Regions from separate parts of the Streptomyces sp. NPDC008313 genome, predicted to be linked through region 1. Evidence: predicted binding sites of a transcription regulator. Region 1 holds the regulator's gene; the other holds the start of a gene.
What was found. Region 1 encodes HrcA, which represses chaperone genes, less so after heat shock. Its sites were predicted from a motif close to TTNGCACTCNGNNNNNCNGAGTGCNAA; they were not measured.
Positions count from the first base shown of each region.

Region 2: a site for HrcA is predicted at 14,473-14,499, ahead of groES (co-chaperone GroES). Genes of this name have one in related genera too.

Region 1 is NZ_JBIBFR010000005.1:25,085-40,898, forward strand. It holds gene ACFY93_RS08470 (16S rRNA (uracil(1498)-N(3))-methyltransferase) at 1-519, opposite strand, end outside; gene ACFY93_RS08475 (nitronate monooxygenase) at 516-1,601, opposite strand; gene dnaJ (molecular chaperone DnaJ) at 2,078-3,211, opposite strand; gene hrcA (heat-inducible transcriptional repressor HrcA) at 3,212-4,228, opposite strand; gene ACFY93_RS08490 (MBL fold metallo-hydrolase) at 4,461-5,210, shown strand; gene ACFY93_RS08495 (DUF3097 family protein) at 5,346-6,155, shown strand; gene ACFY93_RS08500 (Uma2 family endonuclease) at 6,133-6,711, opposite strand; gene hemW (radical SAM family heme chaperone HemW) at 6,814-8,046, opposite strand; gene ACFY93_RS08510 (SpoIIE family protein phosphatase) at 8,021-10,357, opposite strand; gene ACFY93_RS08515 (AMP-binding protein) at 10,671-12,557, opposite strand; gene lepA (translation elongation factor 4) at 12,845-14,713, opposite strand; gene rpsT (30S ribosomal protein S20) at 14,938-15,204, shown strand; gene holA (DNA polymerase III subunit delta) at 15,558-15,814, opposite strand, start outside.
Region 2 is NZ_JBIBFR010000001.1:469,531-485,344, reverse strand. It holds gene rimI (ribosomal protein S18-alanine N-acetyltransferase) at 1-234, shown strand, start outside; gene tsaD (tRNA (adenosine(37)-N6)-threonylcarbamoyltransferase complex transferase subunit TsaD) at 227-1,345, shown strand; gene ACFY93_RS02165 (hypothetical protein) at 1,342-1,596, shown strand; gene ACFY93_RS02160 (glycoside hydrolase family 3 N-terminal domain-containing protein) at 1,669-3,981, opposite strand; gene ACFY93_RS02155 (ABC transporter permease subunit) at 4,035-4,919, opposite strand; gene ACFY93_RS02150 (ABC transporter permease subunit) at 4,939-5,859, opposite strand; gene ACFY93_RS02145 (extracellular solute-binding protein) at 5,856-7,163, opposite strand; gene ACFY93_RS02140 (substrate-binding domain-containing protein) at 7,272-8,336, shown strand; gene ACFY93_RS02135 (endo-1,4-beta-xylanase) at 8,561-9,952, shown strand; gene ACFY93_RS02130 (LCP family protein) at 10,106-11,176, shown strand; gene ACFY93_RS02125 (methyltransferase domain-containing protein) at 11,194-12,369, opposite strand; gene ACFY93_RS02120 (polysaccharide deacetylase family protein) at 12,656-13,597, shown strand; gene ACFY93_RS02115 (polysaccharide deacetylase family protein) at 13,594-14,343, shown strand; gene groES (co-chaperone GroES) at 14,644-14,952, shown strand; gene groL (chaperonin GroEL) at 15,072-15,814, shown strand, end outside.

The DNA of each region.
Region 1 (15,814 bases):
CAGGACGGCGGCGAACTCCGCTTTGGCGAGAAGTGCGGCAACCTGCTTGGTCGTCATCGCGTCCGCGACCTGGGGGAAGCGCGTCCGGCGGGACTGCTTGCCCGCCTCGCGTGCCGTGGCCCGCCACTTCGCCAGCGCCTTGAGGCCCCGCTCGCCCTTCCACTGCGTGATGCAGCGGGAGGCCGCCCAGGGGACGATCGCGTCGACGCCGGTCTCCGTCATCGTCTCGACGGCCAGCTCACCCCGGTCGCCCTTGGGCAGGGCCTGTACGACGGTGACGCGCGGCGCTTCCTCGGGCTCGTGGTGGACCGGTTCGAGGTCCGTCACCACGAGGCGGTCCTTGCCCTCCGCCGACCGCACGACTCCCCGGGTCCAGCGCCCGCGTCCGTCGGTGAGGACGACCTCCTCGCCCGCCCGCAGCCGCTTCACGGAGACGGCGTGCCGCCCCTCGGGCCCGTCGAGCACGAACTCCGCGGCGCCGTCGGCCAGTTCCTCCACCACGAACACCGGCGCGGTCATCGGCCCGCACCTCCTCCCGCGTGCCGGGACAACGCCCTCGCCGCCGCGTCCAGCTCGTCCACCAGGACCTCGACGAGCCCTCCGGCGGACAGCTCGCGGGCCATCCGGTGCCCCTGGCCCGCCCACAGCGCCATGCCCTGCGCGTCACCGGCCCGGGCGGCGGCCTTGCGCAGCGGAGCGGCGAGGTGGTGGACCTGGGGGTAGGCGGCGGGCGCGTACGGGCCGTGTTCGCGCAGGAAGCGGTTGACCAGGCCGCGCGCGGGACGCCCGGAGAACGCGCGCGTCAGCTCCGTACGGACGAAGAGCGGGTTGGTCAGCGCCTGCTTGTGCAGGGCGTGGGCGCCGGACTCGGGGGTGGCGAGGAACGCGGTGCCGAGCTGGGCGGCGCTCGCCCCGGCCGCGAGGGCGGCGGCGATCTGGCCGCCCCTCATGATGCCGCCGGCCGCGACGATCGGGATGGTCACGGTCTCGCGGACCTGGGCCAGCAGCGAGAGCAGTCCGACGCCGGAGCCGTCCGCCTCCGGGACGTCGCGGTGGCTGCCCTGGTGGCCGCCCGCCTCGACGCCCTGCGCGATCACCGCGGCGGCGCCCGCCCGCTGCACGGCCAGCGCCTCCTCGGCCGTGGTCGCGGTGACCAGGGTCAGGGTGCCGGCGCGGGCGAGGGAGTCCAGTACCTCGCGCGAGGGGCAGCCGAAGTGGAAGGAGACGACGGGCACCGGGTTGTCGAGGAGTACGGCGAGCTTGGCGTCGTACCCGTCGTCGCGGCCGCTGTCGGGGTCGCCGAGCTCGGTCTCGTACCAGGCGGCCTCACCGGCGAGCTGGTTGGCGTAGACCTCGACGGAGGCCGGGTCCGCGTACTCGGGCTGCGGCATGAACAGGTTGACGCCGAAGGGGCGGCCGGTCAGCCCGCGCACCTGCTTGATCTCCTGGTACATGCCGTCGGCCGTCTTGTACCCGGCGGCGAGGAAGCCGAGCCCGCCCGCCTCGGACACGGCGGCGACGAGATGCGGGACGGAGACACCGCCCGCCATGGGCGCCTGCACGATCGGGTGAGGGAAGAGATCGGTCAGTGCGGAGGACATGACGGCATGTTGTCACGCCCCCCGCACGACTCCGAATCGGGGAGCGGTTCAGCCCGTCCGGCGTCTGAGGACTGGGGGCCCAGGGGGCAAAGCCCCCGGAATACGGGAAGGGAAGGGGCGGAGGGGGCGAAAAACCACCGCACCCCACCACCCCGCACGTCCCGTCACCGCCCGTTGAACGCGTCCTTCAACCGCGAGAACAGCCCCTGCCGCCCCAGCTGACTGTGCCTGCCCGGAGGCCAACCCCCGGACCCCCGGCCAGACCCGCTCACCGCCCGTTGAACGCATCCTTCAACCGCGAGAACAGCCCCTGCCGCCCCAGCTGACTGTGCCTGCCCGGGGACCAACCCCCGGCCCCCCGGCCAGACCCGCTCAACGCCCGTTGAACGCATCCTTCAACCGCGAGAACAGCCCCTGCTGCCCCGGCTGACTGTGCCTGCCCGGGGACCAACCCCCGGACCCCCGGCCAGACCCGCTCAACGCCCGTTGAACGCATCCTTCAACCGCGAGAACAGCCCCTGCTGCCCCGGCTGGAACTGCCCTGTCGGCCGCTCCTCGCCCCGCAGCTTCGCCAGTTCCCTCAGCACCCGCTCCTGCTCGGCGTCGAGCTTCGTCGGCGTGGTCACCTCGACGTGCACGATGAGGTCGCCGCGTCCGCCACCGCGCAGGTGGGTGACGCCGCGCCCGTGCAGCGGGATCGACTGCCCGGACTGGGTGCCGGGCCGGATGTCGACCTCCTCCAGCCCGTCGAGCGTCTCCAGCGGCACCTTCGTACCGAGCGCCGCCGCCGTCATCGGGATGGTGACCGTGCAGTGCAGATCGTCGCCGCGCCGCTGGAACATCGCGTGCGGCAGCTCGTGGATCTCCACGTACAGGTCACCGGCGGGGCCGCCGCCGGGGCCGACCTCGCCCTCGCCCGCGAGCTGGATCCGCGTGCCGTTGTCGACACCGGCCGGGATCTTCACGGTCAGGGTCCGGCGCGAACGCACCCGCCCGTCGCCGGCGCACTCCGGGCACGGCGTCGGGACGACCGTGCCGAAGCCCTGGCACTGGGGGCAGGGCCGCGAGGTCATGACCTGGCCGAGGAACGACCGGGTGACCTGCGAGACCTCACCGCGGCCGCGGCACATGTCACAGGTCTGCGCGCTCGTACCGGGCGCGGCACCCTCGCCGCTGCAGGTGGCGCAGACGACGGCCGTGTCGACCTGGATGTCCTTCGTGGTGCCGAAGGCCGCCTCGTCGAGCTCGATCTCCAGCCGGATCATCGCGTCCTGGCCGCGGCGCGTGCGCGACCGGGGGCCGCGCTGCGACGCCGTCCCGAAGAACGCGTCCATGATGTCGGAGAAGTTTCCGAAGCCGCCCGCGCCGAAGCCGCCCGCGCCGCCGCCCGCCTGGGACAGCGGGTCGCCGCCGAGGTCGTAGACCTGCTTCTTCTGCGGGTCCGACAACACCTCGTAGGCGGCGTTGATCTCCTTGAAGCGCTCCTGCGTCTTCGGATCGGGGTTGACGTCCGGGTGCAGCTCGCGGGCGAGCCTCCGGAACGCCTTCTTGATCTCGTCCTGGGAAGCGTCGCGGCTCACGCCGAGTACGGCGTAGTAGTCCGTGGCCACCTACGACTCCGCCAGGATCTGTCCGACGTACCGTGCCACCGCTCGTACCGCTCCCATCGTTCCCGGGTAATCCATGCGGGTCGGTCCGACCACGCCCAGTTTGGCTACTGCCTCGCCGCCCGAACCGTAGCCGACCGAGACCACGGACGTGGAGTTGAGTCCCTCGTACGCGTTCTCGTGCCCGATCCGTACGGTCATGCCCGAATCCCCGGCCTCGCCAAGGAGTTTGAGGAGCACGACCTGTTCCTCGAGGGCTTCGAGGACCGGCCGGATGGTGAGGGGAAAGTCATGTCCGAAGCGGGTGAGATTGGCGGTACCGCCGATCATCAGCCGCTCCTCGGTCTCCTCGACGAGCGTCTCCAGGAGGGTGGAGAGTACCGTCGCGACCGTCCCCCTGTCCTCGTTCTCGAAGGCGTCCGGCAGGTCCTGCACGAGCTGCGGGACGTCCGCGAAACGGCGGCCCGCGACCCTGCTGTTGAGCCGCGCCCGCAGATCGGCGAGCGAGGCCTCGCCGAACGGCGCCGGGCAGTCGATCATGCGCTGCTCGACCCGGCCCGTGTCGGTGATCAGGACGAGCATCACGCGCGCGGGGGCGAGGGAGAGCAGCTCCACGTGCCGCACGGTGGAACGCGTCAGGGACGGGTACTGGACGACGGCGACCTGCCGGGTCAGCTGCGCGAGCAGCCGCACCGTACGGCCCACGACGTCGTCGAGGTCCACGGCGCCGTCCAGGAAGTTCTGGATGGCGCGGCGCTCGGGGGCGGTCATCGGCTTGACGCCCGCGAGCTTGTCGACGAACAGCCGGTAGCCCTTGTCGGTGGGGATGCGTCCGGCGCTGGTGTGCGGCTGGGCGATGTAGCCCTCGTCCTCCAGGGCCGCCATGTCGTTGCGCACGGTAGCCGGGGAGACCCCCAGCCGGTGCCGCTCGGTGAGCGCCTTGGACCCGACGGGCTCCTCGGTGCCGACATAGTCCTGGACGATCGCGCGCAGCACTTCCAGCCTGCGTTCACTGAGCACCGCGCACACCTCCAGCTGTCGTCCCCTGGCGCCTCGCCTGGCACTCAGCGCGTGCGAGTGCCAGCATTCCCCGGCCCAGTGTACGGCCGGTGGGTACGGCCCGGGCAAGGGGCGGCCCCGCGATCTGTCGCGATGTCCCGCGATGCCTACTCACGGGTACGAGCCGGTCCCGCTGCGCTGTCGCCGCGCGGGCTCCCGGACGCCCGGCGGGGACAGCCCTTAGCGTCGACGCATGACGGTGACTCGGGAAGAGCCGCGGTGGGCGGAAGCGGGCTGGGAGCGGCTGGCCCCGGGGGTGGGCAGGCTGCGGCTGCCCGTCTGGGACTGCACGGCCGGACTCGTGGCGGGCCCGGCGGGGGCGCTGCTGGTCGACGCCGGGTCCAGCCCGGCGGAGGGCACGCGGCTGCGGGAGGAGACCGGGCGGCTGCTCGGCGGGGGCCGGCGGGTGACGCATCTCGCACTGACCCACGCGCACTTCGACCACGTCTTCGGGGCGTCGGCGTTCGCGGACGCGGAGGTGTTCGGCGCGGTGGGCCTGGACGCCGTCCTGGCCCACGGCCGGGAGGAACTGCGCGCGGACGCCGTGCGCAACGGGCAGGACCCGGGGGTCGCGCGCGAGGCGGCCGACGCCCTGCTCCTCCCCCGGCTGTCCGGTGCGTCCGCCGTGGACCTGGGCGGCGGCCTGAGCGCCGTGCCGGTCGGTGTGGGGCCCGGCCACACCTCCCACGACCTGGCCGTGGTCGTCCGGTCCACGTCCCCCGGGTCGCGGCCGGTGGTCTTCTGCGGCGACCTGGTGGAGGAGTCGGGCGAGCCGCAGGCGGGCTTGGACGCGGTGCCGTCGCACTGGCCGGCGGCACTGGACCGGCTGCTCGCGCTGGGCGGCGAGGAGGCGGTGTACGTCCCCGGGCACGGCGCGGCGGTGGACGCCGCGTTCGTCCGGGCCCAACGGGACGCGCTGACCCGGCGTTTCGGGGTGCCGTAGGAGGTACGCCGTCGGAGGTGCGTCTGGTCCGGGGCGCCTGGTCCGGGTGCCGTGGAAGGTGTTCGCGCCGCCGTCCTCGGCGTGTCGCGGCGCGGTGCGCGACACGCCCGGCCGGCTTCTCCTATCGTCATCCGAATGCGCCAGTACTCTCCGGACCTGACCCCGCCGTGGAAGAAGCCGAAGACCGTCCCCGAGGTGCCGGCGGAGCCCGGTCTGGTGGTCGAGGAGCCCGGGACCGGTTTCTGCGGCGCGGTGATCCGCTGCGAGGCGGGCACGGTCACGCTGGAGGACCGCTTCGGCAAGCACCGGGTGTTCCCGATGGAGCCGCGGGGCTTCCTGCTGGAGGGGCGCGTGGTGACACTGGTCCGCCCGTCGGCGGGGCCCGCGCGGCCCGCCCGTACGGCGTCCGGCTCCGTCGCCGTGCCCGGCGCGCGGGCCCGGGTGGCGCGGGCGGGACGGATCTATGTGGAGGGCCGCCACGACGCCGAGCTGGTCGAACGCGTCTGGGGCGACGATCTGCGCGTCGAGGGTGTCGTCGTGGAGTACCTGGAGGGCGTCGACGACCTGCCGTCGATCGTCGCGGACTTCGCGCCGGGCCCGGACGCCCGGCTCGGCGTCCTGGTGGACCACCTGGTCCCCGGCTCGAAGGAGTCCCGCATCGCGGCCTCGGTCACGAGCGGGCACGCCCTGGTCGTCGGCCACCCCTACATCGACATCTGGGAGGCCGTGAAACCCGCGTCGGTGGGCATCGCGGCGTGGCCCCGGGTGCCGCGCGGCCAGGACTGGAAGACGGGGGTGTGCCGGGCCCTGGGGTGGCCGGACAACACGGGCGCCGCCTGGCAGCACATCCTGTCCCGGGTGCACTCCTACAAGGACCTGGAGCCGGCCCTCCTGGGCCGCGTGGAGGAACTGATCGACTTCGTCACGGAAGGCGGTGAGGCCTGACGCCCGGGTAGGTGCCGAATTCGCTGGTGTCCAGTTCCACGCCGAGGAACTCCAGCGGAAGAGGATCACCGAACTTCGAGATCCGCTGTGCCCGGTAGTCGGCGCCCTGTCCGTCGCCGACGGGCTCGGTGAGCAGGACACAGTGCGCCACAACGGGGTCGACGACGAGATAGGCGGGCACCCTGCCCGCCGCGTAGATCGATCGCTTGGCCCCGTAATCCCGGTCGACACTGGTCTTGGAGACGACCTCGACCACCAACGTGATCAGCTGGGACGGCAGCAGACGACCGGAGTCCGGGCGGAGTTCACGCTCCAGCACCACCAGGTCCGGTACGGGCTCACTTGCCTCGTCGATGATGTCGACGTCCTGGGTCTGCAACCGTGCCCACCGCTTGCGAGGGATCTGATCCTGCACCTCCTCGACGATCAGGTTGTGCACCAAATCCGGACTCGCCATCATCACGATTTCCCCCCGAAGAAGCTCGACCCTGACGCCCTCGGGAGGCTCGAACTTCTCGAAGAACTTCGTCATCCCGCGCTCGTCCACAGCGGTCATCTCCGTAGCCCTCCAGATCCGCCGCGTTACTCTCGCGCGGCAGCTTACGAACCAGGTTAGGGGGCCGCCTCGGGATCCGCACCGATTCACTCCCCCGAGTGATCAGTCCACCAGATCCCGCACCACCGCGTCCGCCAGCAGCCGCCCGCGCAGCGTCAGCGCCGCGCTGCCGGCCTCGTACGGAGCCTCCTGGAGGAGCCCGTCGGACAGCGCGCGGCGTGAGGCCGCGAGGCCCGCCTCGCGCAGCAGGGACAGCGGGACGCCGTCGCGCAGGCGCAGTTCCAGCAGGATCCGCTCGACCCGCCGGTCCTCCTCCGAGAGGAGTTCACGCCCGGCCCCCGGCGACTTCCCCGCCGCCAGCGCGCCCGCGTACGCCCCGGGGTGCTTCACGTTCCACCAGCGCACCCCGCCGACGTGGGAGTGGGCGCCCGGTCCCGCGCCCCACCAGTCGGCTCCGCGCCAGTACAGCTCGTTGTGCAGGCAGCGGGCGGCCTCGGAGGTGGCCCAGTTCGACACCTCGTACCAGTCGAAGCCGGCCGCCGAGAGCATCTCCTCGGCGATCAGATAGCGGTCCGCGTGGACGTCGTCGTCGGTCATCGGGACCTCGCCGCGCCGGATGCGCCGGGCCAGCTGGGTGCCCTCCTCCACGATCAGCGCGTACGCCGAGACGTGGTCGGGTCCGGCGCCGAGCGCGGCGTCCAGCGAGGCACGCCAGTCGTCGTCGGACTCACCGGGGGTGCCGTAGATCAGGTCGAGGTTGACGTGGTCGAAGCCCGCCGCGCGGGCCTCGGCGACGCAGGCCTCGGGGCGGCCGGGCGTGTGCGTGCGGTCGAGCACCTTCAGGACGTGCTGGCGGGCGCTCTGCATGCCGAAGGAGATCCGGTTGAAGCCCCCGGCGCGCAGCGTCGCGAGGTACGCCGGGTCCACCGACTCCGGGTTCGCCTCCGTCGTGATCTCCGCGTCGTCCGCGAGGCCGAACTCGTCACGGATCGCGCCCAGCATCCGTACGAGGTCGCCGGCGGCCAGCAGCGTGGGCGTGCCGCCGCCGACGAAGACGGTACGGGCCGGGCGGCGGTCGTCGCCGAGGACCTTGCGGGCGAGGCGGACCTCGTCGGTCAGGGTGGACGCGTAGTTGTCGCGGGAGGCGAGCACGCCCCCGGTGCCCCGCAGCTCGGTGGCCGTGTAGGTGTTGAAGTCGCAGTAGCCGCAGCGGGTCGCGCAGTACGGCACGTGGAGGTAGAACCCGAGGGGGCGTGCGGCGGCGTCCGCCAGGGCGTGCGCGGGCAGCGCCCCGTCGTCGGGCACGGGTTCACCGTCGGGGAGTGCGGAAGGCATGCGTTCCATTGTCCCGTACGCGCCGGGGTTTCCCCGCCCGCGCGTCCGGTGCCCGCGGGGGCCGCCCCGCCGGTGCCTCCTGGCGGCCCTCGCCCCTGCCCGCGGGCGCGGGGTCCGCGGCCCGCTCCGCCTGCAGCACCAGCAGCGCCAGGTCGTCCTCCGGCGGGCCGCTGCCGAACTCGTGCACCAGCCCGCGGATCCGCTCGGCGATCAGCTGGGCGCTGAGGCCGGCGCAGCCGGCGAGGGCCGTGGCGAGGCCGTCGGCGTCGTCGAGCTGCCGGGAGCCGCTGCGACGCTCCGTGACCCCGTCGGTGACGCACAGCAGGGTGTCGCCGGGACGCAGCTCGAACGTGTCCGCCGTGTACGTCTCGTCCTCGATGACACCCAGCAGGGTCTGCGGCAGGGCCACCTCCCGTACGCCACCGGCGGGGTCCAGGAGCAGCGGCAGCGGGTGCCCGGCGGAGGCCACGGTGCAGCGGACGCCGCCCTCGAACGGCACCAGCTCGCCGTAGAGGAGGGAGAGGAAACGTGTCTGCGGGCCCTCCGGATCGGCCAGCCCGGGATCGCCGGCGGCCACGAGCGCGCGGGCGGCCGCGTCGGCGGCCTCGGTGGCGTCGTCGAGCAGGAGCTGGTTGAGGCGGTCGAGGACGTCCGCGACCTGGTAGCCCTCGCGGGCCAGCAGACGCAGCCAGGGGCGGGCGAGGCCGATGACGACGGCGGCCTCCGGGCCCTTGCCCTGCACGTCGCCGACGGCGAAGCACCAGCGCCCGTCGCCCGCCGGGAACAGGTCGTAGAAGTCGCCGCTGGGGCCGCCCTTGTCGCACGGCTCGTAGACGAGGGCGCTGCGCACGCCGGGGATCTCGGCGACGGCGCCGGGCAGCAGGCCGCGCTGGAGGACCCGGCTGATGGTGGCCTGGCGCGCGTACTGCCGGGCCGCGCCGATGGCGAGGGCCACCCGGCGGCTGAGGTCCTCGACGAGCCCGGTGATCTCGTCGGGAAAGCCCGCCGCCCCGGCCCGCCCGATGACCAGGGTGCCGAGCGGCCGCCCTCCGGCGATCAGCCGGTACGCGAGCGCCGCGCCGGTGCGGTCGCGGGCGGCGGGGGTGTGGTCGGGGGTGCGGTGGTGCGCGTCGGGGGTGCGGTCGGGGGATCGGTGGCGCCCGTCGGGGGTGCCGGCGGTGGCCTGGGGGGTGGCGGTGTCGTGGGGGACCGGTGCGCCGCTGCCGCTGTCCGAGTCGCGCCGGTCCGCCGGCTGCCCGGCGCCGTCCGGCGGGGCCCACGGTTCGCCCGGCCAGGGCACGGGGACGGGTCGGGAGCGCACCGCGTCGGGGACGCGGGGCGGATCCTTCTCCAGGGCGGTGCGCAGTTCCTCGACGCGGTCCTCGCTGGTGTGCCAGACGCGGGCGAGCCGTGGCCCCAGGGCCATGCCGAGGCCGCCCGCGCGGTCGGTGGCCTCGTCCTCCAGCCACACCGCGCACCAGTCGGCCAGGCGCGGCACGAGGAGCTGCCCGGTGAGCGCGGCCACCAGGTCCTCGTCGAGCTGTCCGGCGAGCAGGTCCGACGCCTCGGCCAGGAAGGAGAGCGCACCCCGGCTCGCGCCCCGGCGCAGCCAGCCGTGCCCGCCCGCGCTCCGCACCGGCTCGGGAGCGGCGGGGACCTCGCCGGTCCGCGCGGTGGGACGGTGGGCGCCCTGCTCCCCGTACGCCCCGGTCCGCTCCCCGGCGGGCGGGCCGCCGTCGGTGAGCGGCGTGCCCCCGGTGCCGTGGCCGTCCGGCGGGGTAGGGCCGGACGTGAGGACCCCGCCGGCCGGCAGTCTCGCCCAGACCGTCTTGATCCCGGTACGGTAGGTGATCCCCCACGCCTCGGAGAGCGCGGCGACGAGCCGCAGACCGCGCCCGTACTCCGGTGTCCCGTAGGGCCGGATGCCTGAGTCCGCCTCGTCGCGCGGGGCCCGCGAGGGGTGCCGGTCGGAGACCTCGACGACGAGGGCGCCGTCCGACTCGCCGTCGGCCGGTTCCAGGCGGCACAGCACCTCGACGTCCGTACCGGCGTGCACGACGGCGTTGGTGACGAGTTCGCTGACGACCAGGACGGCGTCGTCGGCGAGCCCGTCGGACAGCGGTACGGAAGCGTCGAGGGCGCGCTCGGACCAGTCGGTGACCGTGTCCCGTAAGAAGCGGCGCGCGGCCGCCGGCGCGAGCGACGTGCCGGGCAACGACGCGCGCGCCGGTGCCTCCCGGCCCGCGCGGTGGTGCGCGGGCGCATCGGGCGCACGGGGTATGAATTCCCGTCGCTTCGGTATGACCCCCACGGTGTGGCTCCCTGAGCAGTTCGGACGAATACGCCTCAGGCGACAGGGACAGAGTGACAGACCGGCCGCACCCATAAGCACGGAGTTACCGAAGTGGGCCGCCACGAGCGGGAACGGTGCTATGCGTGCGCCCGGGGACGGACGGACGCGGACACCGGGAACCGGGCGGGCGGAGGCGCTCACCCTCAGGCACATGGGGGTGGAGCGGGGCCGCTGCCGGAGACGCGACGGGGCCGGGGCGCATGCCCCGGCCCCGGCCCACCTGTACCGCTGTCCGCCTCCGCGTCCGCCTCCGCGAGGACGGACCTGACGCCTACGCCTCCCGCGCCCCCGAGTACATCTCGTCGATGAGGTGCTTGTACTCCCGCTCGACGACCGGGCGCTTCAGCTTGAGGCTGGGGGTCAGCTCGCCGTGCTCGATGTCGAGGTCGCGCGGCAGCAGCTTGAACTTCTTGATGGTCTGCCAGCGCTGGAGGCCCGTGTTGAGCTCCTTGACGTATCCGTCGATGAGCTCGACGGTGGCGGGCTGCTCGACGACCTCCGCGTACGACTTGCCCGCCATACCGTTGTCCGTGGCCCAGTCGAGGAGGGCGGGCTCGTCCAGCGCGATCAGCGCGGTGCAGAAGTTCCGGTCGGCGCCGTGCACCAGGATGTTGGAGACGTAGGGGCAGACCGCCTTGAACTGGCCCTCGACCTCGGCCGGCGCGATGTACTTGCCGCCGGACGTCTTGATCAGGTCCTTCTTGCGGTCGGTGATCCGCAGGTAGCCGTCGGGCGAGAGCTCGCCGATGTCGCCGGTGTGGAACCAGCCGTCGGACTCCAGCACCTCGGCGGTCTTCTCGGGCAGCTTGTGGTAGCCCTCCATGATGCCGGGGCCGCGCAGCAGGATCTCGCCGTCGTCCGCGATGCGCACCTCCGTGCCGGGCAGCGGCTTGCCGACCGTGCCGGTGCGGTAGGCCTCGCCCGGGTTGACGAAGGAGGCGGCGGAGGACTCCGTGAGGCCGTAGCCCTCCAGGATGTGGATGCCGGCGCCCGCGAAGAAGTAGCCGATCTCGGGTGCGAGGGCCGCGCTGCCGGAGACGCAGGCGCGCAGCCGGCCGCCGAACGCCTCGCGGATCTTGGCGAAGACGAGGGTGTCGGCGACCTTGTGCCGGGAGGCGAGGCCGAAGGGGGCGCTCGCGACGCCGGTGCGCCTGAAGTTGTCCTGGGTGACCTTGGCGTACTCGCGGCCGACGCCCGCCGCCCACTGGAAGATCTTGTACTTGGCCCCGCCGCCGGCCTTCGCCTTGGCGGCGACGCCGTTGTACACCTTCTCGAAGATGCGCGGCACGGCCGCCATGTAGGTGGGCTGGACGACCGGCAGGTTCTCGATGATCTTGTCGACGCGGCCGTCGACGGCGGTGACGTGCCCGACCTCGATCTGGCCGGAGGTGAGCACCTTGCCGAAGACGTGTGCGAGCGGCAGCCAGAGGTACTGCACGTCGTCCGCGCCGACCAGGCCGGTCGCGGAGATGGCCTTCGCCATGTACGACCAGTTGTCGTGCGGGAGGCGGACGCCCTTGGGACGGCCGGTGGTGCCCGAGGTGTAGATCAGCGTGGCGAGCTGGTCCGCGGTGATCGCGGCGACCTTCTTCTTGATCAGGTCGGGGTTCTTCTCCAGATGCGCGGCCCCCCGCTTCTCCAGCTCGGCGAGGCTCAGCACCCAGTCGCCCTCGCCCTCGACGGGCTCGACCCCGGTGGCGTCGACGACCACGACGTGGGCCAGGTCGGGCAGGTCGGCGCGGCGCTCACGGGCCTTGGCGAGCTGGGCGGCGTCCTCCGCGATCAGGACCCGGCTCTCGGAGTCGGACAGGATGAACGCGGACTCCTCGGCGTTCGTCTGCGGGTAGACCGTCGTGGTGGCCGCGCCCGCGCACATGATGCCGAGGTCGGCGAGCACCCATTCCACGCGTGTGGAGGAGGCGAGCGCGACGCGCTGCTCCGGCTGGACGCCCAGCTCGATGAGGCCGGCGGCGATGGCGTGGACGCGCTCGGCCGCCTGCGCCCAGGTCAGTGACTTCCAGTCGTCCGGCCCCTCGCCCGACGCGGGGGGCACGGGGTAGCGGTAGGCCTCGGCGTCGGGGGTGGCCGCGACGCGCTCCAGGAAGAGGGACGCCACGGACGGCGGGCGGTTATCGATCAGGGTCTGTGTGTCGCTCACGACATCCTCCGGGGCCCGCGACAGTGCGTGCGACTCGCTCGATCGACTGCTGGGCGGCTGTCTGGTTGCGGCTGTTGTTTAACTCACGAGTAACTACCGAGCAGAGATCAGAGTAAGGCTCGACCGGCCGACGCGTAAGGGGCGGCGACCTGTCACTTCGCGACGATGCACAGCTGTCACTTCCACCATGCACAACCCCGTGCACAACCGAAGGGCCCGCCGCGCCGAAGCGCGACGGGCCCGATGGCACAAGGGGTCCGCGGGAAGAGCGGGAGAGGACGGAGCGGCTACTTCTTGGCCTTGCCGCCGCCTGCGCTGTCGTCGCTGGACAGGACGGCGATGAAGGCCTCCTGCGGAACCTCCACAGAGCCCACCATCTTCATCCGCTTCTTGCCCTCCTTCTGCTTCTCCAGCAGCTTCCGCTTACGGGAGATGTCACCGCCGTAGCACTTGGCGAGGACGTCCTTGCGGATGGCGCGGATGGTCTCGCGGGCGATGACCCGGGAGCCGATGGCGGCCTGGATGGGCACCTCGAAGGCCTGCCGGGGGATCAGCTCGCGCAGCTTGGCGACGAGCCGCACACCGTACGCGTACGCCGCGTCCTTGTGGGTGATCGCCGAGAACGCGTCGACCTTGTCGCCGTGCAGCAGGATGTCGACCTTGACCAGGCTGGAGGCCTGCTCGCCGGTCGGCTCGTAGTCCAGCGACGCGTAACCGCGCGTCTTCGACTTCAGCTGGTCGAAGAAGTCGAAGACGATCTCCGCGAGGGGCAGCGTGTAGCGGATCTCGACGCGGTCCTCGGAGAGGTAGTCCATGCCGAGCAGGGTGCCGCGGCGGGTCTGGCAGAGCTCCATGATCGAGCCGATGAACTCGGACGGCGCGAGGATCGTGGCCCGCACGACCGGCTCGTACACCTCGTCGATCTTGCCCTCGGGGAACTCGCTCGGGTTGGTCACCGTGTGCTCGGCGCCGTCCTCCATGAGGACGCGGTAGACCACGTTCGGCGCGGTGGCGATGAGGTCGAGCCCGAACTCGCGCTCCAGCCGCTCACGGATCACGTCGAGGTGCAGCAGTCCGAGGAAGCCCACGCGGAAGCCGAAGCCGAGGGCCGCGGAGGTCTCCGGCTCGTACACCAGCGCGGCGTCGTTGAGCTGAAGCTTGTCGAGGGCGTCGCGCAGCTCCGGGTAGTCGGACCCGTCCAGCGGGTACAGCCCGGAGAAGACCATGGGCTTGGGGTCCTTGTACCCGCCGAGCGCCTCGGTCGCGCCCTTGTGCAGGCTGGTGATCGTGTCACCGACCTTGGACTGGCGGACGTCCTTCACGCCGGTGATGAGGTACCCGACCTCGCCGACGCCGAGACCGTCGGCGGAGAGCATCTCCGGGGAGTTGGTGCCGATCTCCAGCAGCTCGTGCGCGGCGCCGGTGGACATCATCCGGATCCGCTCGCGCTTGTTGAGCTGGCCGTCGATGACACGGACGTACGTGACGACGCCGCGGTAGGAGTCGTAGACCGAGTCGAAGATCATCGCGCGGGCGGGCGCGTCGGCGACACCGACCGGGGCGGGGATCTCGGCGACGACCTTGTCCAGCAGCGCCTCGACGCCGAGACCGGTCTTCGCGGAGACCTTCAGCACGTCCTCGGGGTCGCAGCCGATGAGGTTCGCCAGCTCGTCGGCGAACTTCTCCGGCTGCGCGGCCGGCAGGTCGATCTTGTTCAGTACGGGGATGATCTTGAGGTCGTTCTCCATCGCCAGGTAGAGGTTGGCGAGAGTCTGGGCCTCGATGCCCTGGGCGGCGTCGACGAGGAGGACGGTCCCCTCGCAGGCCGCGAGGGACCGGGACACCTCGTACGTGAAGTCCACGTGCCCGGGGGTGTCGATCATGTTGAGGATGTGGGTGTTGCCCGGATCATCGCTCGGGGCCCAGGGCAGCCGGACCGCCTGGGACTTGATCGTGATGCCGCGCTCGCGCTCGATGTCCATGCGGTCGAGGTACTGAGCGCGCATCTGCCGCTGCTCGACCACCCCGGTCAGCTGGAGCATGCGGTCGGCGAGCGTGGACTTGCCGTGGTCGATGTGCGCGATGATGCAGAAATTGCGGATCAGAGCCGGGGCGGTACGGCTCGGCTCGGGCACATTGTTAGGGGTCGCGGGCACGCAGGGTCCTGTCTCTTGAGGCGCCTGTCGCCTCGGGTCGGATCGATACGTAGGCTCCATGGTCCCACGGCCGGGGAGCCGCGACCGGTTTGGGCCGGTCCCGCGGCGGCTGGTAGCCTGAGTGGCTGTGTCTCCTGCCCTCTCAGCACGGGACACACCCCAAGGAAATCAAACGGTGTGCGAGACGTGCTGTCTCGCGTGCCTGAACCTGTAGAGGCTCATTCGTGGCGAACATCAAGTCCCAGATCAAGCGGATCAAGACCAACGAGAAGGCCCGGCTGCGCAACAAGGCCGTCAAGTCTTCCCTGAAGACCGCGATCCGCAAGGCCCGCGAGGCCGCTGCCGCGGGTGACGTCGAGAAGGCCACCGAGTACACGCGCGCCGCGTCGCGCCAGCTCGACAAGGCCGTCTCGAAGGGCGTCATCCACAAGAACCAGGCCGCCAACAAGAAGTCGGCGCTCGCTTCCAAGGCCGCGACCCTCAAGGGCTGAGTCGGCCGGGTCCTCGTGACCCGTCCCCTGACTTGACCTACCGCCGGCTGGACCCGAGCAGGCCCTCTCTCCCGCTCCCACCCGGCACCCCGGACCCACGCACGACTGCGTTCGCCACGCGGGCGTGGATCCACCATCGTGACCCGAGGCCCCGGCCGCTCCCCTTCCCCAGGGGACGCCGGGGCTTCGGGGTTTCCGGCGCCCTCTGCCGCGCCGTGACCGGGCTCCCCGCGCGGCCGGACATGACTGAGCCGTTGCGGTGACCGGGCCGTGCGCGCCGCCGGGCTACCTTCGAAACCGGGCCGTGCGCGCCGCCCGGCTACCTTCGAAACCGGGCCGTGAGCGCTGCCGGGCTACCTTCGGGACCGGGCCGCCCGGGCGATCGTCACGACCGCCTTCTCCAAGGCGTACTCGGGATCGTCCCCGCCGCCCTTCACCCCCGCGTCCGCCTCCGCGACCGCCCGCAGGGCGACGGCGACACCGTCCGGTGTCCACCCGCGCATCTGCTGCCGCACCCGGTCGATCTTCCACGGCGGCATCCCCAGCTCACGGGCCAGATCGGCGGGCCTGCCGCCCCGCGCGGACGACAGCTTCCCGATCGCCCGGACCC
Region 2 (15,814 bases), on a different contig from region 1:
CTCGGCGCGCGGCTGCTGACGGAGCTGCTGCGCGCGGCGACCGCGTTCGAGTGCGCCGAGGTGATGCTCGAGTGCCGGGTCGACAACGTCCGCGCCCAGAAGCTGTACGAGCGCTTCGGCTTCGAGCCCATCGGCTTCCGCCGCGGCTACTACCAGCCGGGGAACATCGACGCCCTGGTGATGCGCCTCCAAGACCCCTCCGCCTCCGTACAAGGAACCGAGATCCATGGCTGACTCCCGCGACGAGCCTCTCGTACTGGGCATCGAGACCTCCTGCGACGAGACCGGTGTCGGCATCGTCCGGGGCACCACCCTGCTCGCGGACGCGATCGCGTCCAGCGTCGACGAGCACGCCCGCTTCGGCGGTGTCGTCCCGGAGGTCGCCAGCCGCGCCCACCTGGAGGCGATGGTCCCCACCATCGAGCGTGCCCTCAAGGAGGCCGGGGTCAGCGCCCGCGACCTCGACGGGATCGCCGTGACCGCCGGTCCCGGGCTCGCGGGGGCGCTCCTCGTCGGTGTCTCGGCCGCGAAGGCGTACGCGTACGCCCTCGGCAAGCCGCTGTACGGCGTCAACCATCTGGCCTCGCACATCTGTGTGGACCAGCTGGAGCACGGCGCGCTGCCCGAGCCGACGATGGCGCTGCTCGTCTCCGGCGGCCACTCCTCGCTGCTGCTGTCGACGGACATCACCTCCGACGTGCGGCCGATGGGCGCGACCATCGACGACGCGGCCGGCGAGGCCTTCGACAAGGTGGCCCGCGTGCTGAACCTCGGCTTCCCCGGCGGCCCGGTCATCGACCGGTACGCGAAGGAGGGCGACCCGAACGCGATCGCGTTCCCGCGCGGGCTCACCGGGCCGCGCGACGCCGCGTACGACTTCTCCTTCTCGGGGCTGAAGACCGCCGTCGCCCGCTGGATCGAGGCCAGGCGCGCGGCCGGCGAGGACGTACCGGTCCGGGACGTCTCCGCGTCCTTCCAGGAGGCGGTGGTGGACGTGCTGACCCGCAAGGCGGTCCGCGCCTGCAAGGACGAGGGCGTCGACCATCTGATGATCGGCGGCGGTGTGGCCGCCAACTCCCGGCTGCGCGCGCTCGCCCTGGAGCGGTGCGAGGCCGCCGGGATCCGGCTGCGGGTGCCGCGCCCCAAGCTGTGCACGGACAACGGCGCGATGGTCGCCGCGCTCGGCGCGGAGATGGTGTCCCGGGGCCGCGCCGCCTCCGACTGGGACCTGTCGGCGGACTCCTCGCTGCCGGTCACGGACCCGCACGTGCCGGGCACGGCGCACGCGCACGGCCACGGCCACGACCACGTGCACGAGGTCAGCAAGGAGAACCTCTACTCGTGACCGTCGCGCTGATGTGGGAGGCCCGCGCCGTCGCCGGACGGGGCGGGGACCTGCTCGACTGGGTGCGTGCGCAGGAGCTGCCGGGGCGGCCCCTGCGCCGGGAGGTCCTGCGCGCGCCGCAGGACCGGGTCCTGGTGATCACCTGGTGGGACGCGGCGTACGACGCCGAGCTGCCCGAGCTCCCCGAGCCGGACGGGGAGCTGGTGACGCGGGCCGTGCACCGCTGGCGTTTCGAGTCGGTCTCCGGCTGACCGGACGCCTTGGGGCCCCTCGTCCGGACCGGGCCGGGCTCGCGGGGCCCGATCCGGACGGAAGACCCCGGGTCAGTCCGCCGGCGCCACCTCGGTGACCTCGGCCGCGCAGAGCAGCTCGCGGTCCGTGCCCACGCTCCGCTCCGGGCCGGTGAGCGTCAGCCGGGTCGTGTGCAGCGTCCGCGCGCTGGAGTAGCCCAGCCGCAGTTCCAGGGCGCCCGGCTCGACGACGCGGTGTCCGGCGCGGCCGGTGAACGCGGAGAGGTCACCGTGGAAGCGGAAGCTGACACGCCGTGCCTGGCCGGGGGCGAGTTCGAGCCGCTGGTAGCCGATCAGCCGGACGTCGGGCCGGGTCACCTGGGCGACCGGGTCGTGCAGGTAGAGCTGGACCACCTCGGCGCCCTCACGCGTGCCGGTGTTGCGGACGGTGACAGCGATGTCGTGCGTGCCGTCCGTGGCCGTCTCGGCCTCGGACGCGGTGAAGTCGTCCCAGACGAACGTCGTGTACGACTCGCCGTGCCCGAAGGGGTACAGCGGGGTCGGGTCCAGATTGCTGACCTCGCCGACCAGGCCCAGCGGCGGCTGGAGGTACGTCCACGGCTGGCCGCCCGGCTCGCGGGGAACGCTCACGGGCAGCCGGCCCGACGGGTTGACCCGGCCGCTGAGCACGCCGGAGACGGCCGGGCCGCCCTCCTCGCCGGGGAAGAACGCCTGCACGGTGGCCGCGAGGCGGCCGTCCCAGCGGCCGAGCGCGTACGGGCGGCCGGTGAGCAGCACGAGGACGACGGGTGTGCCGGTCGCGGTCAGCGCGTCGAGGAGCTCCGCCTGGACGCCGGGCAGGCTCAGGTCGGCGGCGTCGCAGCCCTCGCCGGAGGAGCCGCGGCCGAAGAGGCCGGCGCGGTCGCCGAGGACGGCGACGCAGACGTCCGCCTCGGTGGCGCGGGCCACGGCCTCGGCGAAGCCGGAGGTGTCGTCGCCGGTGGTGTCGCAGCCCTCGGCGTGGGTGAGCTTCGCGTCGGGGAGTTCCGTGCGCAGGGACTCCCACAGGGTGGGGATCTCGATGCCGACGGGGTGGTCGGGGTGGTTCGGGCCGACGTGCGAGGGAAACGAGTAGCAGCCGAGCATGGCCAGGGGGTCGTGGGAGCGGGGACCCACGACGGCGATTCTCGTGTCCGGGGCGAGGGGGAGCGCGCCGGTGGGGTTGGCCAGCAGGACGACGGACGCCTCCGCGATACGGCGGGCGAGGTCGCGGTTGCCCCGCGAGTCCAGGTCGATGGTCTCGGCGGCCGGGGAGGCCGCGCCGTCCAGCAGGCCCAGTTCGCACTTCTGGATCAGGACCCGGCGGGCCGCCGTGTCCACCAGGGACTCGGGTATCCCCCCGGCCCGGACGGCCGAGGTCAGCGCTTCTCCGTAGCACCGCAGCGTCGGGAGCTCGACGTCGATGCCGGCCGCGAGGGCGGCGTGGGCCGCGCCGGCGGGGCTGTCGGCGACCTTGTGGAGGGTTTCCAGGAAGCCGATGCCGAAGTAGTCGGAGACGACCGTGCCGGTGAAGCCCCACCGGTCGCGCAGGAGTCCGGTCAGCAGGGCCGGGTCGGCCGACGCGGGGACGCCGTCGGTCTCGTTGTACGCGGCCATCACCGAGCGGGCGCCGCCCTCGCGCAGGGCCAGCTCGAACGGGGGCAGGGTCACGTCGGCGAACTCGCGCACGCCCGCGCGCACGGGCGCCAGGTTGCGGGCGCCCGCCGAGGACGCGTACCCGGCGAAGTGCTTGAGGGTGGCGATGATCCCGGCGGACTCCAGGCCCCGCACGTACGCCGTGCCGATCGTGCCGACCAGGTACGGGTCCTCGCCGATGGTCTCCTCGACGCGGCCCCAGCGCAGATCGCGTACGACGTCGAGGACCGGGGCGAGACCCTGGTGGACGCCGACGGAGGCGAGGTCGTGGCCGATGCGGCGGGCCATCTCCTCGACGAGTGACGGGTCGAAGGTTGCGCCCCAGGCGAGGGGCACCGGGTACGCGGTGGCGCCCCAGGCGGTGAAGCCCGCGAGGCACTCCTCGTGGGCGATGGCCGGGATGCCGAAGCGGCTCGACTCGGCGATCTGCTGCTGGGCGCGGGCCAGGGCCATCGCGCCGAGCGCCGGCTCCACCGGGGCGGTGCCGAAGGAGCGGGTGATCTGGCCGAGACCGCGGGTGATCACCTCGTCCCAGGCATGGGTCTCCGTCATGTCGTGCTGGTGGGGGGCGACGCCGCCGCCGTCGGTGGCGGCGCCCACCCAGATGCCGTACAGCTGGGCCGTCTTCTCCTCCAGGGTCATCCGGCCGAGGAGGTCCTCGACGCGGACGTCGGCGGGCAGGGACGTGTCGCGCCAGGGGGTGGTGCTCATGGGACTCCTGTCGTGTTCGGGGGGCACGGTGGTCGTGCGCGGGTGGCGCGGGTTCACTTGCCGCCGACGCCCATCAGTCCGCCGACGAGGGCGCGCCGGGCGACCAGGTAGACGGCGAAGATGGGGATGCCGGAGAGGACGACCGAGGCGAGCAGGGCGGGGATGTTGACGCCGAACTGGCTCACGTAGTTGAAGAGTCCGAGGGTGAGGACACGGGGTCCGTCGGACTGGGTGAAGATCAGCGGGAAGAGGAAGCCGTTCCAGGCCTGCAGCGCCGCGTAGATGGTGACGGTGCTGATGCCGCCCTTGGCCATCGGGATGGTCAGCTTGAACATCATCCGCAGCGGGGAGGCGCCGTCCAGGGCCATCGCCTCGTACAGCTCCTCCGAGACGTCCCGCAGGGTGCCGACGAGGATCAGCACGGAGACCGGCATCGCGAAGGCGGCGGTCGGCAGGATGACGGCGAGCAGGCTGTCGTACAGGTCGAGTTTCGAGATCAGCAGATAGAGCGGGACGACGACGGCCTGGGCCGGGATCGCGACGCCGAGCAGGAACATCCGGAAGGCCAGCCCCGACCAGCGGTTGCGGGCGCGTACGGCGACGTAGGCGAGGGGCAGCGCCAGAACCAGGACGATCGCGACGACGGCGGCCGCGACGATCGACGTGTTGGCGAGCAGATGCCCGAAGCCGCTGTGCAGCACGGTGTTGTAGTTGTCGAGGGTCGGGTCCGTGGGCGGCCGCAGCGGGTTGGCGGTGAGCGCCTTGTCCTGGGTGGTGAGCGAGGCCGACAGCATCGCGTACACCGGGACGATGACGACGAGCAGCCACAGGAACGAGGCGATGCCCGCGACCGGGTTGGCGCGCCGGGACCAGTGCCGGCGGGGGCGGGGGGCCGGGGGGCCCGGCCGCTGGCCGGTCTTCACCGGACGCGACCGCAGTGTGGCGTGTGACACTCCGTCACATCCCTTCGCGCGCGCTGCGCATGGAGGCGAAGCCGGTCAGCCGGACCAGGATCAGCGACAGGCCGGTGGCGACGACCACCAGGAACGACGCGATGGCGCTGGCGTAGCCGAAGTCGTAGCTCTTGAAGCCGGCCTCGTACATCAGGTAGGGCAGGATCGCGGTGTCGGTGCCCGGGCCGCCCTTGGTGAGGATGAGGACGGTCTCGAAGTAGGTGAGCGAGCCGACGACCATCAGCACGGTCGACGTGGTGATGGTGTGCCGCAGCTGGGGCAGGGTGATCGAGAAGAACTGCCGGGTCTGGCTCGCGCCGTCGATGGCCGCCGCCTGGTACAGCACCTCGGGGATCTGCCGTGCACCGCCCTGGTAGATCAGGGTGTGGAAGGGGATGAACTGCCAGCCGCCGACGAAGACGATCGCCAGGAACGCGCCGCTGGACGAGCCGAGGATGTTCTCCCGGATGATGCCGAAGTTCGGGTCGAGCAGCGCGTAGTAGAGGAGCGCGATCGCCGTCGAGGACAGCAGGAACGGCACGAAGAAGATGGCGGACAGGATGGCCCTGTTGCGCTGCCGGCCCGCCGCCCAGACTCCGAGCAGGAGGGCCACGAACGTCTGGAAGGCCCAGCTGACGACGGTCAGCAGGACGGTCACCCACAGGGACTGGACCATCCGGTCGTCGTCGATCAGCTTCTTCCAGTTGTCGAGGCCGACGTACCGCGGATCGCTCAGGCCGTCCCACTCCGTGAAGGAGAGGTAGAAGGCCAGAAGCATCGGGACGACGGCGAAGAACGCGAAGTAGAGGACTGCGGGCAGGGCCCAGGCGGCGTTCGGCCGCCCGACCCCCACCTTCCCCGCCACACGCCTCCGTCGTACGGAGGCGGTGGCGGGGCCCTGCTTGACGGGAGCGGTGGTGCTCACTTCAGCCCCTTCAGCGCACCCACGAAGCGGGCGGGCGTCGACTTCCCGACGAACAGCTTGTTGATCTCGGTGAGCATGGGTGTGGAGACGTCAGGGTCGACGGCCTGGTCCCAGCTGAGCGTGAACGCGGGCGCCTTCTGGACCATCTCGTACTGGAACTTGGCGAACTCCGGGTTGGGGGAGGCGTCGAGCAGCTTCGCCGCGTTGGCGGTCGTCGGGACGTCTCCGTTGGCGACGAGGGCCTTCGCGTACTCCTCCGAGGCGCAGGTCCTGAGGAACGCGATGGCGGCGTCCTTGTTCTTCGTGCGGGAGTTCACCGACCAGTAGTTGGTGGGGTTGCCGACGACGTTGCGGATGTCGCCGGCGCCGCCCTCGACGGTCGGGAACGCGCACCAGCCCATGTCCTTCTTGGCGAAGTCCGGGAACTTGCCGAGCTGCGTCGAGTACTCCCAGGAGCCCATCAGGTGCATCGCGGCCCTGCCCTTGGCGAAGACCGCCGGGGCGCCGGCGTTGTTGTACCCGACCGAGCTGTACTTGGAGCCGAAGGCGCCGTCGTCGATGAGGTCCCGGACGGTCTGGGCGGCCTTGAGGACGGCCGGGTCGCCCCAGCCGGAGGCGTCACCGTTCTGGATCTTCCGGAAGACCTCCGGTCCGCCGATGCGGTCGACCAGGTACTCCAGCCACATCAGCTCGGTCCAGGTGTCCGCGCCGCCGAGCGCGAACGGGGTGATCTTCGCCTTCTTGAGCTTGGCGTTGTTGTCCAGCAGCTGGTCCCAGGTGGTGGGCGGCTGCAGCTTGTGCTCGGCGAAGAGCGTCTTGTTGTAGAACAGGATCACGGGCTGCATACCGCGCATCGGTATGCCGTAGTGGCGGCCGCCGAGGTCGCCCGCCGAGAGCACGGACGGCAGGAAGCCGTTCGCCAGGACCGAGTCGACCTTGATGGTGTCCGTCAGGTCGACGAGCCTCTTCGCCTCCTGGTAGGCCTTGATCGAGCCGCCGCCCCAGTTGAAGAAGAGGTCGGGGGCGCTGGGCGAGCCCATCGCGGTGCGCAGCTTGGTGGGGTAGTCGGAGCCGGGGATCTTCTCCAGCTTGATGTCGCCCTTGGCCTTCTTGGACGCGGCGGACTTGTTGAACCGGTTGACCGCGGCCGTCTGCACCTTGACCGCGTCGTCACCCCACACGAACGCGGTGAGTTCGGATCCGCCGTCCGAACCGCTGTCGCCGGAGCCGCAGGCGGTGAGCCCGGCGGAGAGCAGGGTGGTGGCACCGGCGCCGAGGACCCAGCGTCTGCTGTAGGACTCCATGTGGCAAGCACCTTTCGCGAATGTTTCGAGTAATACTTCGAATGTTCCGGGAACCTAGGGTGCCGAGGGGGGTTCGTCAAGGGGGTGCGCAGGGATACGATCGCGGCCATGAGTCCTTCCCAAGCACAGCCCGCCAGTCGGCCCGGCAGGGCTTCCGCACAGACGGCGACGCTCGCGGAGATCGCCCGCGAGGCCGGTGTCTCGGCTCCGACTGTTTCGAAGGTGCTCAACGGCAGAGCCGACGTCGCCCCGGCGACCCGCACCCGGGTCGAGGAGCTGCTGCGCGCGTACGGCTACCGGCGCCGCAGGGCCGAGGCGAGCCGTTCGCCCCTGATCGACCTGGTCTTCCACGAGCTGGAGAGCGCCTGGGCGATGGAGGTGATCCGGGGCGTCGAGAACGTGGCCCGGGACGAGGGGCTGAGCGTCGTCCTGTCCGAGAGCGCCGGCCGGCTGACACCGGGGCGCAGCTGGGCCGACCAGGTCGCCGCCCGCCGGCCGCACGGCGTGATCCTCGTGCTGTCCGGGCTCGACGAGTCTCAGCGGGCACTGCTGACCAGCCGGTCGATCCCCTTCGTCGTCATGGACCCGGCGGGCGACCCCGGCGACAACGTGCCGTCCATCGGCGCCACCAACTGGCAGGGCGGCCTCGCCGCCACCCGCCATCTCGTCGAGCTGGGCCACACCCGGATCGGGGCGATCAGCGGACCGTCGCGGATGATGTGCAGCCGCGCCCGCGTCGACGGCTACCGGGCCGCGCTGGAGACGGCCGGGCTGCCGGTCGACCCCGCGCTGATCCGCGCGGGCGACTTCCACCACGAGACCGGCTACCGCGCGGGCCTCGAACTCCTGGGCGCCCCCGACCGGCCCACCGCCGTCTTCGCCGGGAACGACCTCCAGGCCCTCGGCCTCTACGAGGCGGCGCGCGAGCTCGGACTGCGGATCCCGGAGGACCTGAGCGTCGTCGGCTTCGACGACCTGCCGATCGCCCGCTGGGTGGGGCCGCCGCTGACGACCGTGCGGCAGCCGCTGACGGAGATGGCGGAGGCGGCGGCCCGGCTGGTGCTGCAGCTCGGCAACGAGGACGGCGCCTCCGTGGCGACACGCGTGGAACTGGCCACCAGCCTGGTGGAGCGCAGCAGCACGGGGGCACCGCCGCCGCACCCCGCCGGATGAGCGGCCACCCGGACAGGCGTTCGCCGGGCCGGACGCCGACGTGCCGGACGGCCGGGGTGCCGACGGCGGGCCGGGTGCCGGCGGCGGCGCGGTGGCAGACGGGGCCCGTCGGACCTGTGAGGTGCGTGCGGCGTATTGACGGGCCGGGCCCGGACCCCCACACTCCTGCGAAGTCAATCGGCTGAAACGCCGAAACTTTCGGAGTTCTCGGAGGTACCCCCGCAATGAGATCCTCCTTACATCCCCGCCCCGCCCGCCGCCCCCGCCCACGCTCCCGGACGCGCTCCCGGCTGGTCGCCCTGTTCACGGGCGTCGCCGCCGTCGGCGTCCTGCTCGCGGCCGGCACGACGGCACGCGCCGCCGACGCCCCGCTGCGCGATCTCGCCGAGGCCAGGGGGAAGGTGATCGGCACCGCCGTCACCGGCTCGAAGCTCACCGGCACGTACGGCGACCTCGCGGGCGGTCAGTTCAACTCGCTCACGCCCGGCAACGCCATGAAGTGGGAGACCGTCGAGCCCAGCCGGGGCAGCTACGACTGGGGCGAGGCCGACCGGATCGTCGCCTTCGCGCAGGCCCACGACCAGCAGGTGCGCGGGCACACCCTGGTCTGGCACAGCCAGAACCCGGGCTGGCTGACCGACGGCAGCTGGACGGCCGACCAGCTGAGCACGCTGCTCCAGGACCACATCACCACCGAGGTGACCCGGTACAAGGGCGAACTGGCCGCCTGGGACGTGGTGAACGAGCCCTTCAACGAGGACGGCACCTACCGCACGTCCCTCTGGTACCAGGGGCTCGGCTCCGACTACATCGCCCGGGCGCTCACCTGGGCCCACGCGGCCGACCCGGACGCCAAGCTCTACATCAACGACTACAACGTCGAGGGCGTCAACGCGAAGAGCACCGCTCTGTACGACCTGGTCAAGTCCCTCAAGGAGCGCGGCGTCCCGATCGACGGCGTCGGCCTCCAGGCCCATCTGATCCTCGGCCTGGTGCCGTCCACGCTCCAGCAGAACATCGAGCGGTTCGCGGCGCTCGGCGTCGACGTGGCGGTCACGGAGCTGGACATCCGGATGCAGCTCCCCTCCACCGACGCGAAGCTGGCCCAGCAGGCCGCCGACTACCGGGCCGTGATGAACGCCTGCGTCGCGGTGAGCCGGTGCGCCGGGGTCACCGTCTGGGGCTTCACCGACTCCGACTCCTGGATCCCCGACGTCTTCGACGGCTACGGCGCGGCGACCCCGTACGACGCGAACTACGTCCCGAAACCGGCGTACGGCGCGATCGCCACGGCGCTCGGCGGGACGTCGACCCCGCCGACGGGCGACTGCACGGCCGCGTACAGCGTCGCCAACGAGTGGAACACCGGATTCACGGGCCAGGTGACCATCAGCTGCTCCGGGGCGGCGCTGTCGTCGTGGAAGGTGAGCTGGGACTACGGCGCGGGCCAGCGGATCACCCAGGCGTGGAACGCGACATGTGCCCAGTCCGGTACAACCGTCACCTGCTCCAACGCGTCGTACAACGGGACGGTGCCGAGCGGCGGCTCGGTGACGTTCGGCTTCAACGGCACCTGGAGCGGGAGCAACCCGGTCCCGGCGGTGACGCTGGGCTGAGGCCCGTGGCGGCCGCCAGGCCGGGGTGACGGCGGGCTGCGACCTGGGCTTCGTCGGGCTTTGTCTGAGGAAACCCTGAGAAGTCTAAAATTTTGGGCAGGAAACCTGAGACAAGGCTTCTCCTCGTCATAAGTCCGACTTACGTTCTCCCTCGTGAGCGGAGAAAACGAACACGAGGACGAAAACGGGGGCGCCGCGAGACGCGGTGGCCGGCGGCGCGGGCTGGTGAAGGCCGCGGGGATCGCGCTCGCCGGCGTACTCGTCCTCTCCGCCGCGGGGGCGGGCTGGGCCTACTGGCACCTGAACCACAACATCAAGGGCGTCGACATCGACAGCGCGCTGGGCGACGACCGCCCGGCCAGGTCCGGGCCCACCTCCGCCACGCCGGAGGCGTCCGCCTCGGCGAGCCCGGCCCCGAGCACCGCGCTGAACATCCTCGTCCTCGGCTCCGACTCGCGCAGTGGCGCCGAGAACGCGAAGCTCGGCGGCGGCGACAGCGAGGGAGCCCGCTCGGACACGGCGATGGTCGTGCACATCGACGAGGGCCGCACGACGGCGACGGTCGTCAGCATCCCGCGCGACACCCTGGTCACCCGGCCGTCCTGTCCGACACCGTCCGGGGGGACGACGGCGGTGGCGTACAACGCGATGTATAACACCGCGTACTCGGTGGGCGGACCCGTCTGCGCGGTGAAGACGGTCGAGTCGATGACGGACGTCCGCATGGACCACTACCTGGAGATCGACTTCGCGGGCTTCGCCGACCTGGTGGACGCGCTCGGCGGTGTCACCGTCACCACGGACGAGGACATCGACGACGACCAGAGCCACCTCCACCTGAAGGCGGGCGAGCACCGGCTGGACGGCAGGAAGGCGCTGGCGCTGGCCCGCACCCGGCACGGCATAGGCGACGGCAGCGACCTCGGCCGCATAGGTCTGCAGCAGAAGCTGGTCAAGGCCCTGCTGGACCAGATCTCCGCCACGAACCTGCTCACGGACCCCGCCAGGCTCTACAAGGTCGCGGACGCGGTCACCGGCAGCCTCACCACCGACACCGGCCTCGACTCGCTCGGCGAACTCATGGACCTCGGCCGCAGCCTCAAGGACCTGCCGTCCGAGGCGGTCACGACCGTCATGATGCCGGTGGTCCAGGCCCCCTCGGACCCCAACAGGGTGGTGGCGGACGAGCCGGAGGCGGGCGACCTGTGGGCCTCGCTGAAGTAGCCCCACCGGAAGGGCTCCTATCCGGCGGGCCGGCCGAGGAGCATCGTCGGGGCGCCGGCCACGCGGGTCAGGAAGACGGTGAGCGCGCCCCTGCCGTGGGGCTTGGGCAGCGCCTTGCGGCGCAGTTCCTCCGGCTCGACCGCCGACCCGCGCTTCTTCACGGTCAGGACACCGATCTCGCGCTCCCGCAGCAGGACCCTCAGCCGCTTCACGTTGAAGGGGAGCAGGTCGGTGATCTCGTAGGCGGTCGCGTACGGGGTCGGGTGCAGGACGTCGGACGTCACGTACGCGATCGTCTCGTCCAGAAGTCCGCCGTCGAGCTCCTCGGCCGCCTCGGCGACCAGGTGGGCGCGGATGACGGCGCCGTCCGGCTCGTACAGATAGCGGCCGGGCGGGCGGACGCCGGGGTCGGGCAGCCCGCGCCCCCGCAGGACACGGGGGCCCGGCAGGAGGGTGGCCCGCACCAGTCCCGGTTCCGTGCCGAACCAGAGCACGGCCTCCTTCACGTCCCCGCCGTCCGAGATCCACTCGGCCTCCGCCTCGGCGGGGATCGCCTCGTGCGGGATGCCGGGTGCGATCTTCAGCGCGGCGAGCGGGGCCCCCAGGGCGGCCCCGGTGGCCCAGGACAGGGGCGGTGAGTACGCCTCCGGGTCGAAGATCCTTCCGCGTCCGCCGCGCCGCGCGGGGTCCACGAAGACCGCGTCGTACGCCGCCGTGTCGACCTCGGTGACATCCGCCTCGCGGACCTCGATCAGTTCACCGAGGCCGAGCGCGTCGGCGTTGGCCCGCGCGACCGCCGCCGTCAGCGGGTCCCGGTCGACGGCGAGGACCCGGATCCCGGCGCGGGCCAGCGCGATCGCGTCGCCGCCGATGCCGCAGCACAGGTCTGCGACGGACCGCACGCCGAGGTCGCGGAAGCGCTCGGCCCGGTGCGTCGCCACGGTCGTACGCGTCGACTGCTCGACCCCGTTCGGCGTGAAGAACATCCGCTCCGCGTCCTCGGCCCCGAACTTCGCCGCCGCCCGCTGCCGCAGCCGCGCCTGGCCGAGCGCCGCCGAGACGAGCTCGGCGGGATGCTCCCGGCGCAGCCGGGTCGCCACGGCCAGCTCCCGCGCCGGGTCGGTACCCCGCACCTCGTCGAGGAGGGCACGGCCCTCGGGGGTGAGCAGAGGGGCGAGGGAGACGTCGTTCACCGGGCCATTGTGGGCCACTGTGGGCCAGTCGGTGGATGGTGCGGGCGCGGTGGCGGTGTCGGCCCGGTGCGGCTGCCCTGGCCTGCGAGGATCCGGCGCCATGCGATCAGTACGACAAAATGAGGAAAACCGGTCGTCGGGTGGGGTGCGCACGGGGGCCGGACGGGGGACACGGGTGGGTACACGCGCACGGACCGGGGCGCGGGCCGGGGCGTCGACCGGGCCGCGGGCCGGATCGCGGCCGACCCGGACGAGGGCCGGGGCCGGGGCGCGGGTGCGGGCCGGGATCGTCGTGCTCGCCGCGGCCTCGCTCGCCGCCGGCTGCGGACAGGCCGGTACCGGAGCGGGGGCCGGGACGGGTACCGGCGCCGGCGACCGGAGGCTGGAGCAGCAGGCGCGGCCCGCACAGCCGGGCCAGCCCGCCGGGCACGCGCAGGGGCGGCCTCCGCTGAAGGCGCCGGCCGCCCGCGCCCTCGACTCGTACGCCACCGGACTGCACAGGTCGTACGCCGCCCGGGTCGCCGCCGCGAAACACTGGAAGCTGGCGAAGCTCCCCCTCGTCCCGCCCCCGCCCCCGGCGAAGAAGCCGGTCCTCACCACCCGCGAGGGCTTCGAGGTGGACGGGCACGAGGACGAGGACCTCCCGCCCGTCTTCACCACCGTCCCCACCGAGGACAAGGTCGTCTTCCTCACCATCGACGACGGCGCCGAGAAGGACCCGGCGTTCCTGCGGATGATGAGCGAGCTGAAGATCCCGTACACCGTCTTCCTCAGCGACTTCGCGGTGAAGGACGACTACGGCTACTTCCGCCGGATGCGCGACCGCGGTGTCGTACTGAACAACCACACCCTCCACCACCGCTACCTCCCGGCGCTCTCCTACAAGGAGCAGAAGCACGAGATCTGCGGCATGCAGGAGGTGATGAGGAAGCAGTTCGGCGAGCGCCCGGCGCTCTTCCGGCCGCCCTACGGCAACTACGACCGCGACACCCTGCGCGCCGCGAAGTCCTGCGGGGTGAAGGCGGCCCCGCTGTGGGACGAGGAGGTCTACGTCGACCACTGGGAGTACCGCGAGGACGACCGGGACCTGCACCCCGGCGACATCGTCCTCACCCACTTCCGGGGCCGCGGCGAGTGGGACGGCACGATGCCCGACATGGTCCGGCGCTTCCTGAAGAAGGTCACGGACAAGGGGTACGCGGTGGCGCGGCTGGAGGACTACCTGTGACCTCGCGGACGCGCGCCCCGCTCGCGCTCGTGCTCGCGTCCGTGCTGCTCGCCGGGCTCGTCGGCTGCGCCCAGTCCGTCGATCCGATCGAACGGCTGGGCAAGAAGGCGGCGCAGCGGGTGCGGACGCCGGAGCCGGACGCGGTGAGCTACGGCCGCTGGGGACTCGCGGGACCACTGGCGCCGCCGCCGAGACCGCCCGCCCGGCCCGCCGTCCGCGTCGGGCGCCGCGGGCTGCCCCCGGTCGTCGACCGGGTGCCGACCCGCGAACGGGTCGTCTTCCTCACGTACGGTGACGGCGCCGAGCGCGACCCGCGCTTCACGGAGATGGTGCGGGAACTGCGGCTGCCGGTCACGCTCTTCCTCACCGACCGGGTCGCGGGCCCCGGATACGGACAGCTGGCGCGGCTGCGGTCGGCCGGCGCGAGCGTCGAGAACAACACCCTGGACCACACCTCGTTGCGGGGACTGCCGTACGCGGGCCAGCGCGCGGAGATCTGCGGCCAGCAGGAGAAGCTGAGGCAGCGCTTCGGAGTCCGCCCCCGGCTGCTGCGCCCCCCGTACGGCACCTACGACGAGACGACGCTCCGGGCCGCCGCCGACTGCGGCGTCGACGCCCTGGTCCTGTGGCGCGACCCCCACCGCCTCCACCCCGGCGACATCATCCGCCACCACCCCACTCCCCGGCTCCTCCACCACATCCAGCGACAGGGCTTCACGGTGGCCCGCCTGGAGGACTACCTGTAGGGGAGGTTTCCAGCCCGTCCGGCGTCTGAGGACGAGGCCGTCAGGCCGATACGGGGGCCCGGGGGCAGCGCCTCCGAGACGCCCACACCCGCCCCGGGTGACGAAAAACCCACGCCGCGCCGCAGGCGATTGGCACTCCGCTTGACCGAGTGCTAATCGCGGTCATAGTCTCGGACCTGGCACTCCCCACCGGAGAGTGCCAATAGCGACGGGCAGGTCCGGCACCCGCGACGACGGATCCACCTGGTCGCCACCTCAGACAGTTAACCCCGTGAGATCTCCGAAGGGGGAGGTCGGATCGTGACGACCGCCAGCTCCAAGGTTGCCATCAAGCCGCTCGAGGACCGCATTGTGGTCCAGCCGCTCGACGCCGAGCAGACCACGGCCTCTGGCCTGGTCATCCCGGACACCGCGAAGGAGAAGCCCCAGGAGGGCGTCGTCCTCGCGGTGGGCCCGGGCCGTGTCGAGGACGGCAAGCGCGTCGAACTCGACGTCGCCGTCGGCGACGTCGTGCTCTACAGCAAGTACGGCGGCACCGAGGTGAAGTACAACGGCGAGGAGTACCTCGTCCTCTCGGCTCGCGACGTGCTCGCGATCATCGAGAAGTAGTTCACCGGCACCACCAGTTTTTCTACGAACTGCGCCCCTGGCCCCCGCGACCTCATGAAGCCGGGCGCCGGGGGCGCTGTTCTTTTTTTCCAGAGGTTCGAGAGGACTGACTCAGCTCCATGGCGAAGATCCTGAAGTTCGACGAGGACGCCCGTCGCGCCCTTGAGCGCGGCGTCAACAAGCTTGCCGACACGGTCAAGGTGACGATCGGCCCCAAGGGCCGCAACGTCGTCATCGACAAGAAGTTCGGCGCCCCCACCATCACCAACGACGGTGTCACCATCGCCCGTGAGGTCGAGGTCGACGACCCGTACGAGAACCTCGGCGCGCAGCTGGTGAAGGAGGTGGCGACCAAGACCAACGACATCGCGGGTGACGGTACGACCACCGCCACCGTGCTGGCCCAGGCGCTCGTCCGCGAGGGCCTGCGCAACGTCGCCGCCGGCGCGTCCCCCGCCCTCCTCAAGAAGGGCATCGACGCCGCCGTCAAGGCCGTCTCCGACGAGCTGCTCGCCACGGCCCGCCCGATCGACGAGAAGTCCGACATCGCCGCCGTCGCCGGTCTGTCCGCCCAGGACAGCCAGGTCGGCGAGCTCATCGCCGAGGCGATGGACAAGGTCGGCAAGGACGGTGTCATCACCGTCGAGGAGTCCAACACCTTCGGTCTGGAGCTGGACTTCACCGAGGGCATGGCCTTCGACAAGGGTTACCTGTCCCCGTACATGGTGTCCGACCAGGAGCGTATGGAGGCCGTCCTCGACGACCCGTACATCCTGATCCACCAGGGCAAGATCTCCTCCATCCAGGACCTGCTGCCGCTGCTGGAGAAGGTCATCCAGACCAACGCCTCCAAGCCGCTGCT